Idiomarina loihiensis L2TR: one gene and its partner. The protein of the gene in region 1 interacts with the protein of each later gene in a pairwise test. Links are inferred from orthologs where the notes say so. Each region holds a gene or a part of one and is shown on either strand. Other genes may lie near its edges.

Region 1 (8,059 bases):
CGCTGGACTCGTCGCGTTTCATGCGGGTCGGGAAGCCTGCTTCCATAACAACGGTACAATGATCAGCTGTGTCTATACCAACAACATCGCTTAAGTACGCAGGACCCATTGGCCAACCGAACTGCTTCTCCATAACCTTGTCGATGCCGACGAAATCGACGCCTTCATCAACCATACCGGCAAAGCCTGCCAGGTAAGGGAACAATACGCGGTTAACTAAGAAGCCAGGGCAGTCGTTAACAACGATAGGGGTTTTGCCAAGTTTAAGCGCATAGGCGACTACCGCATTAACGGTGTCATCTGAGGTTTTCTCGCCACGGATAATTTCAACCAATGGCATTTTGTGTACCGGGTTGAAAAAGTGCATTCCGCAGAATTTCTCAGGGCGCTTCAGGTTCTTAGCCAGTTCAGTAATAGAAATGGTCGAGGTATTTGAAGTCAAAATGGCATCATCGCCAATTACGCCTTCAATTTCAGCCAGCACCGAGCCTTTAACTTTCGGGTTTTCGACAACGGCTTCTACGACAATATCGACGTCTTTGACTGCGTCATTCAGCAACGTAGGCGTAATAGAAGACAAGATTTTAATCATCTTCTCGTTGTTTACCTTACCGCGCTCAACACCTTTTTTCAGGATCTTGCCGGCTTCTTTCATGCCTAAGTCTAAAGCGTCTTGCTTAATGTCTTTCATAACAGCCGGTACGCCTTTAAGCGCTGACTGGTAAGCGATACCGCCGCCCATAATGCCGGCACCTAAAACACCTGCTGTCTTAATTTCTTTGGTTGCAGCTTTAGCGTATTTTTTCGACTTACCTTTAACTGCCTGATCCGCCAGGAAGATACCAACCTGAGCCTGACAAGCCTCGGTTTGGGTGAGGTCGAAAAACGCGTTGTTTTCAGCTGTTAGCGCGCCTTCACGATGCTCGCGGGCACCGTTTTCAATGGCTTCTAACGCTTTGTGCGGTGCCGGATAGTGCTTACCGGCCTTCGCTGCAATCATGCCTTTGGCGGTAACCAGCGTCATCATCAGCTCGGTGTCGTTAGCTTTCAGCGGCTCTAACTTAGGCTGACGCTTCGCTTTCCAGTCCTGCTGACCGGCTGCTGCGGCTTTAGCTAAGTTGAGTGCGGCTTTAGTCAGGTTTTCCGGTTCAACAACCGCATCCACAGCACCAACTTTCAGCGCATCAAGGGCTTTGTTGTTTTTACCTGTGGTTATCCACTCAAGCGCGTTGTCCGGACCAATCACGCGAGGTAAACGCATGGTGCCGCCAAAGCCCGGGATAAGACCCAGTTTAACTTCTGGCAGGCCGATAGTTGCTGTGGTGTCCGCAACACGGTAGTCACAGGCTAACAATGCTTCACAACCGCCGCCCAGTGCGAATCCGGTTACGGCTCCAACGGTTGGAACTGGCAGGTCTTCTAATTGATCAAACACGCGTGAGGCTTTTGCCACCCAGCTGCGGGTTTTTTCCTGATCAGAGAATAGCGTCAGGAACTCGGTAATGTCAGCGCCGACAATAAAGGTCGATTTGCTGCTGGTAACAATAACGCCACGTAAATCGTCAGTGTTCTGTAATTTTGTCAGTGCTTCACTGAATTCTTCTAATGTAGCCTGGTCGAATTTATTAACCGAGCCTTTCGCATCAAATTGTAATTCTGCGAAACCTGGTTCGATAAAATCGACCCGAATGCTTTCACCTTGATAGATCATCTTGGGTCTCCCACGACTTCCATTAATTTGTTGCTATAAAGAAACTGATTCTGCTATAGCTTTGGGTTAAGGTAGACAGAGTTTGGCGCGAATACGCCAATTTTTCAACGGTTATTTAAACATGCGTTTGAATTAATGAAAAAGCAGTCGTTTATCATACGTTACAGTGCGCCATTGTTTTTCGTGTTGTCCCTGTTAAGCATTGGTGCGGTTCAGTCTGAACCTGTTGATGCAAAGCAACGGGAGCAGCAGCGTGAGCTATTCAAAAAAGCAGAGTATGCGGCTAAGCGTGGTCGCCTGGGTGAGTATCGGCTATTACTTAAAAAGCTGAAAGATTACCCTTTGCTACCGTACTTGGAATTGGCTCGACTTGAGCAAATTGGATACCTGGCCAATGAAGACCGCGTTCTGGCTTTTCTCGATAAGTATGAAAAGACGCCCCTCGACTGGCAATTAAGACAGCCCTGGCTTACTTATTTGGCAGGGCAGGAGGAGTATTCTCGTTTTATTCGGGACTTCCGGTATCCGGGAACCTTAACTCACCGTTGTCAATTTATTGAGTCGCAGCGTGAAAAGGGTCTGGACGACGGGCCTTTCAGGCGTCAGGTTGATGCTATCTGGAAGCATGGGTTTTCGCTTCCTTCGGCTTGCGACCCCATTTTGGACGAATGGCAAGAATTGGGTGGCCGTACCGAAGACAAAGTTTGGGAACGACTGGAGTTGGCTGCTGAGCATGGTAACCCGACTCTGCTCCCGTATTTAACTGGTTTATTGCCTGAGTTACAGCAGTATCTGGGTGAGTTTTATCACAAGGTGAGGTATTCACCCGCCGCTATAGAGGACGACTCTTGGTACAAGGGGCGCTATCCTGGAAAAGAGGCACAAATAGTTACCTATGCTTTAACCAAGCTGGTTTGGCGTGATGAAAACATTGCTCTGCGAAGCTATAAAAAGCTGAGTTCACAATTGCCCTTTACTGAACAGCAAGAGGGCCGCATCGCCGAAGAATTTGCTGTTGCGTTAAGCTTAAACTCTCATCCCGAAGCTCGTGTCTGGCATGATCGCGTCCCGGTAAACGCGCTAAATGAACGAGTTTTACAGTGGCGTTTGGCTATTTACCTTAAGGACAAAGATTACGAGGGCCTGAGAGACGCGATTCAAAGTTTGCCGGTTGCCATTCGGCAGGGTAATCAATGGCGTTACTGGCTGGCTCGCTCACAGGAGATAACCGGTAACGCTTTGGCCGCACAGGAACTGTACGAAGATTTAGCCGACGAACGGCATTACTACGGTTTTCTGGCGGCAGCGCGGTTGCAGAAGCCGGTGAGCCTTGAACAAGAGAAACTTGAAGTCAGTGTTGTTCAGCTTGAGCAAATTCGTAATCATCCTAGCGTGCAACGTGCATACGAATTGATTCAATTGGAGCGTTGGGTCGACGCCCGGCGCGAATGGAACCATTTATTAACACAGCTTGATGGCGAAGAGCAGAAAGTTGCGGCATATCTGGCGAGCGAATGGGGATGGCACGATCAGGCGATATGGACCTTAGCGCAAATAGGGCACTTTGACGCTGTGGGCATTCGTTTTCCCTTAGCCTACAAGGATATACTAGGGCGGGCGTCACAAGCCGCAGGAATAGATGAGAGCTGGGCTTTAGCCATTACGCGCCGGGAAAGTAACTTTCGGCACGACGCGTATTCAAGTGCTGGTGCAAGGGGACTAATGCAGATTCTGCCTGGTACTGCAAAGCAACTGGATACTAAGAATAATAGCTGGCGGCGGTTGAATGACCCTGCCGTCAATGTGCGTCTGGGCACGGACTATTTAAGTCGATTGAAACACCGCTTTGAGAATAATTGGTTATTAGCTACGGCAAGCTATAATGCAGGCTACTATCGAGTTAAAGAGTGGTTACCTGACGAGCCTGTTGCTGCCGATGTGTGGGTCGAAACCATTCCGTACCATGAAACCAGAGATTATGTAAAAGCAGTATTGAGTTATCAGCAAATTTATAGGATGTTGGGTGGTAACGAGGATAATTTGTTTGAGCAAGTTGTTGATATGACAATTGTTGATACTGAATAAGGCGATCCAATATGACTGCGACAGCAGATTTGTGGCCGTTGTTTCCTGACCATATAAAGCAGCTTCAGACTCGTGCTGAACGACTTTTTAAACGAGAAAATTTAGATTTAGTTGCCATTCATTCGGGCCAGCAAAAACGTTGGTTTTTGGATGATATGAACTATCCGTTTCGTGCGAACCCTCACTTTAAGGCTTGGTGTCCGGAAACTCAGTTGGCTAATGCCTGGGTTATTTTAAAGCCGAACACCCGGCCAACCTTAGTTCTATTAAGTTCTCCAGATTTTTGGCACACGACAGCAAGCCTCGAGGGAGCTCCTTGGTTAGAAGAGTTCCACGTGGAACACATCAGCTCGCCAGAGGCCATTGAAAAACTACTCCCTTACGATAAGAAAAGCGCGGCTTACCTTGGTGAACATATTGAGGTTGCCAAGGCTCTGGGTTTTGAGAATATAAACCCAGATCCTGTTCTTCACTTTTTTCATTATCATCGCTTGTTTAAAACCGACTATGAAATTGCCTGTTTAACTCAGGCAAACCATATAGCGGCTGAAGGCCATGTTGCGGCCGCTGACGCCTTTTTTAACGGCGCCTCGGAGTTCGATTGTCTGTTGAAATATATGGCGGCTACTCGTCAAGGGCAGAATGAAGTGCCTTATAATCACATTATTGGGCAAAATGAAAACGCCAGTGTTTTGCATCACTGGATGCCTGATAAGAAAGCTTCAGGCTCACTCAAGTCGATGCTGGTTGATGCAGGCGCTGAGGTTTGCGGTTATGCCGCTGACATTAGTCGTACTTGGTCTAAACAACACAATGAATACGAAGAGCTGATAGCCGCGCTTGACCAAATTACATTGGCTTTAATTGATAAAATGAAGCCGGGCGTTGAATTCCCGGCGCTGCACCAGTTGGCTCATGAACAAATTGCTAATGTACTTTTTGCTTTTGGTTTTGTCAGTTGCAGTCCTGAACAAATGATTGAAGACGGCATAACCACGGTATTTCTTCCGCATGGTTTAGGTCATCCTCTGGGCTTGCAGGTGCACGACGTTGGCGCTGCGCAGGCTGATGAAAGGGGTACGCCAATAGCTCCTCCCAGCGGTCATCTTACGCTAAAAACCACTCGTACCGTAGAGCCTCGGCAGGTTTATACCATTGAACCCGGAATCTACTTTATTGAGCCTTTGCTGCAGAAATTAGCGAATTCACGCAATAAGCATTTAATTAACTGGCGCAGAGTGGATGAGTTTAAACCCTTTGGTGGAGTGCGAATCGAGGATAATATTGTGGTTTACCGCGAGCGAAATGATAACCTTACACGCCAAACTGCATTAGATGCTTACGTGAAAAAGGTTACCCGTCTTGCATGATCAGGATTACGACATTCCGGCTTCGGAAACGGAAGTCGAAATAGAAGTTAAAGGCAGCCGCTTTATTGCGTGCCTGGCACATACAGCAAACGTCGACAGCGCATCAGAGTTTCTGGCCGTGATAAAAAAGCGCTGGCCTAAGGCCTCTCACTATTGCTCTGCGTCGCTTTTTTCAGCACCTAATAACAGCCAGAGTATGGCTTACAGCGACGACGGAGAACCCTCGGGAACAGCGGGGCGACCTATGCTTATGGCGCTACAAAATAGCGGCGTCGGCGAGGTTACCGCTATAGTCGTGCGATATTTTGGTGGGGTGAAATTGGGAACGGGCGGACTTCAGCGAGCCTATACCGACGCGACAGTCGCCGCATTAGCTGAGCTTGAAAAAGAGCAAAGGGTTTTTAAACAACGCTTTCAGTTAAATTTTGCTTATACCGACCAGGGCGATGTTGAACCGCTTTTGCTTGAGGCCAATGCTGAAACGGAATCTTCGGAGTACGAGGAAAGTGTGCGGCTTAAGGTGTTGCTACGCCCCGTGAATGTTGGGGCGCTGCAGAAGAAGCTACAAGCTGCCACCCGTGGCCGGGTGCAGTTAAAAGAACTGGACTAAAAGAACATAGCACTTGGCTGGAAGACTTTTTCAACCTGATCAATGTACTTTTTATCCAGCAAGAAAAGAATCACGTGGTCGTCGGAGTGAATGATGGTTTCACTGTGCGCCATAAGCACTTCTTGTCCCCGGACAACCGCACCAATGGTGGTTCCCGGCGGAAGCTTGATATCTTTAATGGCTTTACCCACCACTCGGGACGTGTCTTCATCACCATGTGCAATTGCCTCAATAGCTTCGGCGGCCCCTTTTCGTAGTGAGTAAACGTTAACAATATCGCCACGGCGTACGTGAGTTAGTAGAGCTGAAACAGTCGCACGTTGCGGTGAAATGGCAATATCAATTTCGCCTCCCTGCACCAAGTCAACATAGGCGCTACGCTGAATGAGCACCATAGTTTTACGGGCGCCCATACGTTTAGCCAGCATGGCTGACATAATGTTCGCTTCGTCGTCGTTGGTAACCGCAATAAATACGTCGATATCTTCAACGTGCTCTTCTTCCAGCAACTTTTGGTCGGACGCGTCACCGCGGAAAATTAAGGTATGCTCAAGGCTTTGCGAAAGCTCTTCCGCGCGGGTTTCTGAACGCTCTATTAGCTTAACCCGGTGATCAACTTCCAGTTGTTTCGCCAGGCCGGCACCAATGTTCCCGCCACCAACAATCATTATTCTGCGGTATTTGTCTTCCAGCTTTTGCAGTTCCTGCATTACGGTACTAATGTGGCGGGTGTCGGCAATGAAGAAAACTTCATCATCGGCTTCGATGATTGTGGTTCCGGTAGGGCGTATAGGCTTACCCTGACGATAAATAGCCGCAACCCGGGTGTCGATATTGGGAATATGTTCCCGCAGTGTTGAGATAGCATGGCCAACGAGCTTCCCGCCGTAGTACGCCTTTACCGCGACCAAGCTGGCTCGTCCGTTGGCGAACTCCATCACTTGCAGTGCGCCGGGGTAATCAATAAGTCGGCGAATATAGCTGGTTACCAGTTGTTCCGGTGAAATAATGTGGTCAACTGGGGCATCCTGATTATGAAAAAGCTGATCTTTATAGCGGATGTATTCTTCAGAGCGAATTCTGGCTATTTTCTTTGGCGTATTAAATATCGAGTAAGCAACCTGACAGGCAATCATATTAGTTTCGTCGCTGCTGGTTACTGCAATAAGCAAGTCGGCATCGTCGGCACCCGCGCGACGTAAAACATCAGGGTGCGCTCCGTTACCAACGACGACCCGCAGGTCATACTTATCCTGCAAATCGTCCAGTAAATCGTTGTTGGTATCAACTATGGTGATATCGTTACGTTCGCCAACCAGATTTTCTGCTAATGTGCCGCCGACCTGGCCAACACCGAGTATGATAATTTTCATTCGACTTTTTTCAATCTCGCGTAAAAGAAACCATCCCCGTTACGTTCACCCGGGAGCAGTTGCAGAGTTTTCTGCTTTTCATCAATAGGTATCAGACTAGCACTCGATTGCTGTTTTAGAAAAGACTCAATTTGAGTTTGGTTTTCCTTGCTTAGAATAGAGCAGGTTGCGTAAAGCAGTTCTCCGCCGTTTTTAAGTAAAGGCCAAAGCGAATTTAGTATCTGACTTTGCAATTGCGCGAGCTCATTAATGTCCTCAGCGCGACGCAGCCACTTGATATCGGGGTGGCGGCGTATTACGCCTGTTGCCGAACATGGAGCATCCAAAAGTATGCGGTCAAACTGTTCGCCGTCCCACCAGTCTTCAGTTTCTGCAACATCGGCGCAATGAACTACGGCACTTAAACCGGCGCGCTCCAGATTTTCGTCGACTCGCTCAAGACGTTTAGCATCAATATCAATAGCCTGAACCGGTTGCTCAAAGTCGTTTCGCTCTAGTAAATGCAGCAGTTTGCCTCCCGGAGCGGCGCAACAATCGAGTACGCGGTGGGAAGCTTTTACGTTCAGGTAATCCGCAGCTAACTGGGCCGAACGGTCCTGTACCGATGCGTGGCCCCGGTCAAACCCCGGAAGCCGTTCAACCGGAACAGGCGAATGCAGACGAATCGCATCGCCAGCCAGAGTATCGCCTTCGGCGGCAATACCGCTGTCTTCCAGTTGTCTTAAATAGTCATCGCGATTGAAAAAACGACGATTCACACGTAACCACATGGGCGGGTGTGCGTTGTTCTCAATGAGAATGTCGCTGGCTTGTTGTGGGTGGTCTGCCTGAATTGCTTCAAACAACCAGCGCGGATGATTTTGCATCGCGTCAACAGGTAGCTCGCGCTGCTGTGACTCATCTGTCGCAG
Region 2 (6,496 bases), 400 kb from region 1 along the record:
GTCGCCGTGAAAGTTTCGCTCACTTACCTATGCCGCGAATGACCAATACGTATATGCTCGCCGGAGAAAGTAGTCCGGGAGACATCATTGGCAGCGTGAAAAAGGGTATTTACGCACCGCAATTTGCCGGTGGTCAGGTCGATATTACTTCCGGACAGTTTGTGTTCTCAGCATCTGAAGCTTATTTAATTGAAGACGGTAAAATTACCACACCGATAAAGGGTGCAACACTTATTGGTAACGGACCAGAAGCTATGGCTCAGGTGTCTATGGTGGGTAACGACCTGTCGCTGGACGAAGGTGTTGGTGTTTGCGGCAAAGACGGGCAGAGTCTACCCGTAGGTGTTGGGCAACCGACGCTGAAACTGGATTCAATGACGGTTGGCGGTACCGAATAAGTGAGTTGCCCGGTATTAACCGAGCAGTTCACGTAAATAAACAAACAGCTGACGGGCAGCGACAGGCGGTTTTTGTTCAGCCCGCTGTTTTTCGGCAAGACGAATAAGCTGACGCAATTTTTGGCGGTCAGCATGAGGGTGCTCTTCAATGAATTCTTGTAGAGCATCGTCGCCTTCATGCAGCAGTTTATCGCGAGTTGTTTCAATCTCGTGAAAAATGGATGTTTGCTGCTGATGCGCATTTTTTAAGTTATTTAAGGCTTGCTCAATAGGCGCTATGTCACGTAAGCGCATGAGCTTGCCAATAAATTGAAGCTGGCGTCGGTAGCCTTCGTGCTTGTTACGAATTTTACGGGCAAGTAAAACGGCATCGCGCAGCTCATCATCCAGTGGCATTTTTGCTAACTGGCTGTCAGTTAAATTGACAAGTTGAGTCCCTAGCTCCTGGCGTTCAGCCATTTCGCGTTTTTTTTGGGACTTGCTGACGAAGTCGTCAGATTGTTCAGGATTTTCGGCTGGGCGTTTCGGCATAAGTTCGATTCATTAGCGCTACAAAGCCGTCAGTTTAGCAGTGAGGAGAGTTTTTTGATAGTACAACTGAGTGACTTACAGGTTCAAATGAAGCAGGTAGAGAGTGCTGTTAAAGAAGCACTGCGACTGGCTGAAGCAAAAGGCGTCAGTTCTGCTGAATGCTCAATCAGTCACAGCTCCGGTATTTCGGTCGGGACCCGCCTGGGCGAAGTCGAAACCGTCGAGTTTAATCAGGATGGGGCGCTGGGCATTAGCGTTTATAGAGGCAACCAGAAAGGTTCGGCATCGACTACAGACCTGTCGGAACAGGCCATTAGCGCTGCCGTCGACAAGGCTTGTGATATTGCCCGTTTTACCTCTCCGGATCCATACAATGGTTTGGCTCCGGCCGAATTAATGGCGACCGATGTACCGGATTTAGACTTGTGTCATCCGGGTGACCAGAGCGCAGAGTATGCCATAAAGCAGGCACTGGCTTGTGAGAAACACGCGCTGAACCTGGATGAGCGCATTGTTAACTCAGACGGCGCGCATTACGGCAGCCACACGGGTTTTCGTGTTTATGGGAATAGTCACGGTTTTATTGGCGGTTACTTACAGTCGCGACATAACCTTAGTTGCGTTCTGATAGCCAAAGAGGGCGACAAAATGCAGCGCGACATGAGTTATTCTGTTGCCCGCAAAATGCACGAATTAAAATCTGCCGAGAGTGTTGCCGAAGAGGCCGCCGCAGAAACCTTGTCGCGCTTGGGTGCACGCAAAGTACCAACAGCTAAAGTACCGGTTATTTTCCGGGCTGATGTGGCAGGGAGTTTGTTTGGTCATATGGTCAGTGCTATAAGCGGTGGCAATTTGTACCGCAAATCCAGTTTTCTGCTCGACCATTTAGGCAAGCCGGTGCTGCCAGAATGGCTGAGCATTCAGGAAAAACCGCATATTATCGGTGGCCTGGCGAGCTCGCCGTTCGATGCAGAAGGTTTGGCGACGAAGGATAGAGAAATCATTACCGACGGGGTGCTGCAAACCTATCTGTTAACCAGCTATGCTGCACGCAAACTGGATATGCAGCCTACGGGTCACGCAGGTGGTATCCACAACTGGCGAGTGACACAGCAGGACAACTCGTTAGCGCAGTTATGCAAAAAAATGGGTACGGGCTTGCTGGTAACCGAATTGATGGGGCAGGGCGTAAATATGGTCAACGGTGATTACTCACGTGGAGCGGCCGGCTTCTGGGTTGAGAACGGTGAAATTCAGTATCCGGTAGAAGAAGTGACCATTGCCGGTAACTTAAAAGACATGCTGGCGAACATTGTTGCCATAGGGAATGACACCGACGAACGCCATGCGCTGCATACCGGCTCAGTGTTATTAGAGCAAATGAGTATTGCCGGCAATTAAAAAGCCAGGTCTCTAAGACAGTAACAAGGTTGCTGAGCCAAGGAAGGCAAAGATACCGACCACGTCAGTGACAGTGGTCAGAATGACCCCGCCAGCCAGCGCGGGGTCAATATTAAAGCGCTTAAGAACCAGCGGAATGGTCGCACCGGCTAAAGCGGCTGCGACTAGGTTCATCATCATGGCAAAGGCAATAATACCGCCAACCAGCCAGTCTTGCTTCCACAGTGCGACGACTGCCGCAATCAGTACCGACCAGATAATGCCGTTTAAGAAACCAATAGCCAGCTCTTTACCGATAAGCCATCGGGAGTTACTGGTGCCGATGTGACCCAGAGCCATACCTCGTATGACCAGAGTTAATGTCTGGCTACCGGCTATGCCGCCCATACTGGGTACAATGGTGTTTAAAATAGCCAGTACAGCCATTTGTGCCAGTATGTCTTCAAATAATGAGCTGACCATGGCAGCCAGTAAGGCAGTAACTAAGTTTACCGCCAACCATACGGTACGGCGGCGGGTACTTTTTAATACCGGAGCGAAGGTATCTTCGTCATCTTCCAGACCCGCCATACTCAACATGGAGTGTTGGGCTTCTTCGCGGATAATATCGACCACGTCATCGATGGTAATACGACCTACCAGCTGCTGCTCATTGTCGACGACCGGCGCAGATACCCAGTCATGACGCTCGAACAGTTTTGCGACTTCCGTTTCATCCATAGTCACGGGGATGGTGGTAATGTCGGCCGACATAATTTCGTCAATGCGACGGCTGGGATCAATAGTTAACAACTGGGTTAAAGTAATTTCGCCAATGAGTTTTTCATGGCGATCCACGACGTAGAGTTTATCGGTGGCTTCGGGCAGCTCACCTTTAAGGCGTAAATAACGCAACACAACATCAATAGTGACGTCCGAGCGCAAGGTGATGGTATCGGTGTTCATGATACCACCGGCGCTGTCTTCGGCATATGAGAGCGCGGTTTCCGCACGTTCCCGGTCGCTTTCGTCCATGGACTTCAGAACTTGCTGATAGACTGGCTCAGGTAAGCCCCGCAGAACGTAGGCAAGGTCATCGGTGTCCATGCCTTCGGTGGCCGCCGCAAGATTCTCCGGCGCCATTTGACGAATAATGTCTTTCTGAACCTCTTCGTTCAGTTCTTCAAGAATCTCGCCGTGTTCATCTACGTCAACCAGTTTCCAGACAATGGAACGGCTTTTGGGGGGTGAGGATTCCAACAGCAATGCCACGTCGCATGCCGGCATATTATGCAGCATACGGCGTGCAGCAACGAACATGCCATCGGACAGCGCGGAGTTAACCTCCTGAATGCGCTGCATGGCATATTCTTTGTCGGAAAGCTCTGCAATCATGCTTACTCGTCTTCCTCGAAGCGATCTTCAAACAAAGCACTAACGGCATCCAGTGCTGCTTGTGCGTCTTTTCCTTCGGCACAGACTTCAACAGTTTTACCCTGTTGACTGGCCAGTAGCATCAGGCACATAACGCTGGCAGCGTTAACGCATTGCTCACCCTGAGTGACAGTAATGTCTGACTCAAATTCCTGCGTTAATTGCGCTAACTTTGTTGCCGCACGTGCGTGCAAGCCTAGTTTATTGCGAATAATTAGCTTTCTGCAAACTTTATCCATGGGTTTTCAGTTCCCGGTGTCTTACCTGAACTTTTACAGCTTTCTGTTCAAAACGCTCGGCTAACTGCTGAGAAATATAAACCGAGCGGTGCTGACCACCGGTACAACCGGTAGCTATGGTCAGGTAGCTTCGATTGCTGCGCTGGAAGTGTGGCAACCAGGTATCAAGAAAGTTTTCTAGCTGATAAATAAATTTAGTCACCAAAGGTTCCTGACGAAAGAAAATCTGCACGTCGGTATCCAGACCGGTAAGCAGCTTAAGCTCGGGTTGCCAGTGCGGATTAGGTAAAATGCGCGCATCAAAGACAAAGTCAGCGTCTTTGGGTAAACCATATTTAAAGCCAAAAGACTGAAACACAATAATCAGCTTTTTATCCGCTCGTCCCAGCACCCGCTCAGTGACCTGTTCGCTTAATTGGTGCAGCGATAAATCACTGCTGTCCAGGCGCCAGGTTGCGCGTTCCATAATGGGTTCAAGCATTTTATGTTCGGCCTGAAGCGCTTCTAGCAGAGGCAGTTCTTTTTGCGATAACGGATGCAGGCGACGAGTCTCGCCAAAACGCTTTAGTAAGGTGTTGTCGTCAGAGTCAATAAACAGAATTTCCGGTTCAACGCCTTTTGGCAAAAAGCTCAGAGAGTCCAGCAGCTCTTCGGAGTGCTCCGGTAGGTTGCGAACATCAATGCTAATGGCTATTTTTTGATACTGCTCTATGACTGCATGCACCAGAGTTGGCAGCAGGCTTATTGGTAAATTATCAACACAATAAAAGCCTAAGTCCTCCAGTACGCGCAAGGCAATTGTCTTACCTGAGCCGGAGCGACCACTAACAATGATCAGTTGCATGGCGACTGTTCACCTTCGCCCACAAATAATTGATATAACGCCTTATCAGAATCTGCGTGGCGCAGTGCGCGAGTACAGTCTTTGTCGTTCATTCTTCTGGCCACTGTGGCCAATGTTTGTAGATGGTTCTCGTGCTCTGACTCCGGCACCAGAAGCGCGAAGATAATATCGACAGGTTGGTTGTCAATAGAATCGAATTCGATAGGTTCGTCTAAGGTCAGTAATACCGCTACCGGATGATTCGCATTAGGTAAGCGGCCATGAGGAATTGCGATACCTAAGCCAATTCCCGTACTGCCTAAACGCTCACGGTTTAACAGGCTCTCAAAAATGTCATGACGGGTAATGCCAGACAGCTTAGGGGCTACGATTTGACTAATGGTTTCAAGTAGTCGCTTTTTACTTGCGCCCTCGACTGCACACTTGGTGCAGTCGGGGCTTAACAATTCACTCAGTTGCATGGATTAATGTTGTTTCATTTTCTCTTTGTGTTTAATCACCTGACGGTCCAGTTTATTAATTAAACCGTCGATGGCCGCGTACATATCTTCGTGTTTTGCGTCGGCGAAAAGCTCACCGCCATTCACGTGCAGCGTAGCTTCCGCTTTTTGAATCGTTTTTTCAACATTTAGGATGACGTGAACATTAGTTATATGGTCAAAATGTCTTTCCAGCTTGGCAAATTTTGTGTCCACGTAGTCACGCAGAGCTTCGGTAATATCGATGTGATGACCGGTCAAATTAATTTGCATAACGTCTTCCTTCTGCAGTTAACAAAGTTACAAAAGACTTTTGCGTTGGCTCGATGATGGAATGTTTAACGATTCCCGATACTTCGCAATTGTCCTTCTTGCTACTTGGATACCTTGTTCGGCTATCAGTTCAGCAATCTTACTGTCACTTAACGGTTTACTGCGATTTTCAGCAGCGACCATCTTCTTAATTAAAGCACGTATTGCCGTGCTTGAACACTCGCCACCGCCCTCTGTACTGACATGACTTGAGAAAAAATATTTCAACTCAAATACGCCACTTGGGCAGTGTAAGTATTTTTGTGTCGTTACGCGTGAAATTGTGCTTTCATGCATATCCACGGCTTCAGCAACATCGTTCAGAACCATTGGCTTCATAGCTTCTTCACCATGCTCAAAAAAGCCCTGCTGGCGCTGTACTATGCAATTGGCCACTTTCAGCAGCGTATCGTTTCTGCTCTCCAGGCTTTTTATGAACCAGCGCGCTTCTTGCGTATGGTTTTTTATGTACTGGCTGTCGGCTACTGACTTTGTTGCTTTACTCAAGGCCGCGTATTCTTCGTTCACTTTTAGTTTAGGTACGCTGTCCGGGTTTAATTCGACCATCCAACGACCATTTTTTTTAGTAACGGCCACATCGGGAATAACATATTCAACGGGTTGCTGCGCAACTTGCTCGCCCGGGTGCGGGTGCAACTGTTGAATTAACCGCATAGTCTGACGTAAATCGTCTTCCGATAGCTTCAGTTTACGCTGAATGGTGCGAAAATCGCGACTGCCAAGTAAGTCCATATGTTCAGTCACTAAGCATAGAGCAACCTGCTTGTATTCAGTGTCGTCGCTTAGTTGACGTAATTGAATGGCAAGGCATTCACTGACGCTGCGTGCGCCGACACCAATTGGGTCGAAATGCTGAAT

What was found. The genes of interacting proteins can lie anywhere in the genome.
Region 2: the proteins of trkA (region 1) and ptsN interact in binary tests that used the Escherichia coli proteins (3 or more experiments, as listed by UniProt). The link is inferred for Idiomarina loihiensis L2TR from one-to-one orthologs.

The regions. Positions count from the first base shown.
Region 1 is NC_006512.1:12,823-20,881, forward strand. The notes cover bases 4,962-7,960. They hold trkA (Trk system potassium transporter TrkA), read right to left. Parts: upstream 7,150-7,960; coding sequence 5,773-7,149; downstream 4,962-5,772. Other genes in these bases: pepQ (Xaa-Pro dipeptidase), read left to right, coding at 4,962-5,166; IL_RS00085 (YigZ family protein), read left to right, coding at 5,159-5,776; rsmB (16S rRNA (cytosine(967)-C(5))-methyltransferase RsmB), read right to left, coding at 7,146-7,960. Outside these bases: fatty acid oxidation complex subunit alpha FadB, read right to left, coding at 1-1,711; IL_RS00075 (transglycosylase SLT domain-containing protein), read left to right, coding at 1,847-3,796; more of pepQ, read left to right, coding at 3,808-4,961; more of rsmB, read right to left, coding at 7,961-8,059. UniProt on the Escherichia coli protein: Part of the constitutive potassium transport systems TrkG and TrkH. May regulate the transport activity of TrkG and TrkH systems. Binds to NAD(+) and NADH.
Region 2 is NC_006512.1:409,281-415,776, forward strand. Bases 3,553-6,496 are described here. They hold ptsN (PTS IIA-like nitrogen regulatory protein PtsN), read right to left. Parts: upstream 5,288-6,496; coding sequence 4,817-5,287; downstream 3,553-4,816. Other genes in these bases: mgtE (magnesium transporter), read right to left, coding at 3,553-3,704; IL_RS02000 (HPr family phosphocarrier protein), read right to left, coding at 3,707-3,982; rapZ (RNase adapter RapZ), read right to left, coding at 3,975-4,826; hpf (ribosome hibernation promoting factor), read right to left, coding at 5,291-5,578; IL_RS02020 (RNA polymerase factor sigma-54), read right to left, coding at 5,606-6,496. Outside these bases: metalloprotease TldD, read left to right, coding at 1-398; ribosome biogenesis factor YjgA, read right to left, coding at 414-929; metalloprotease PmbA, read left to right, coding at 984-2,330; more of mgtE, read right to left, coding at 2,343-3,552. UniProt on the Escherichia coli protein: Seems to have a role in regulating nitrogen assimilation.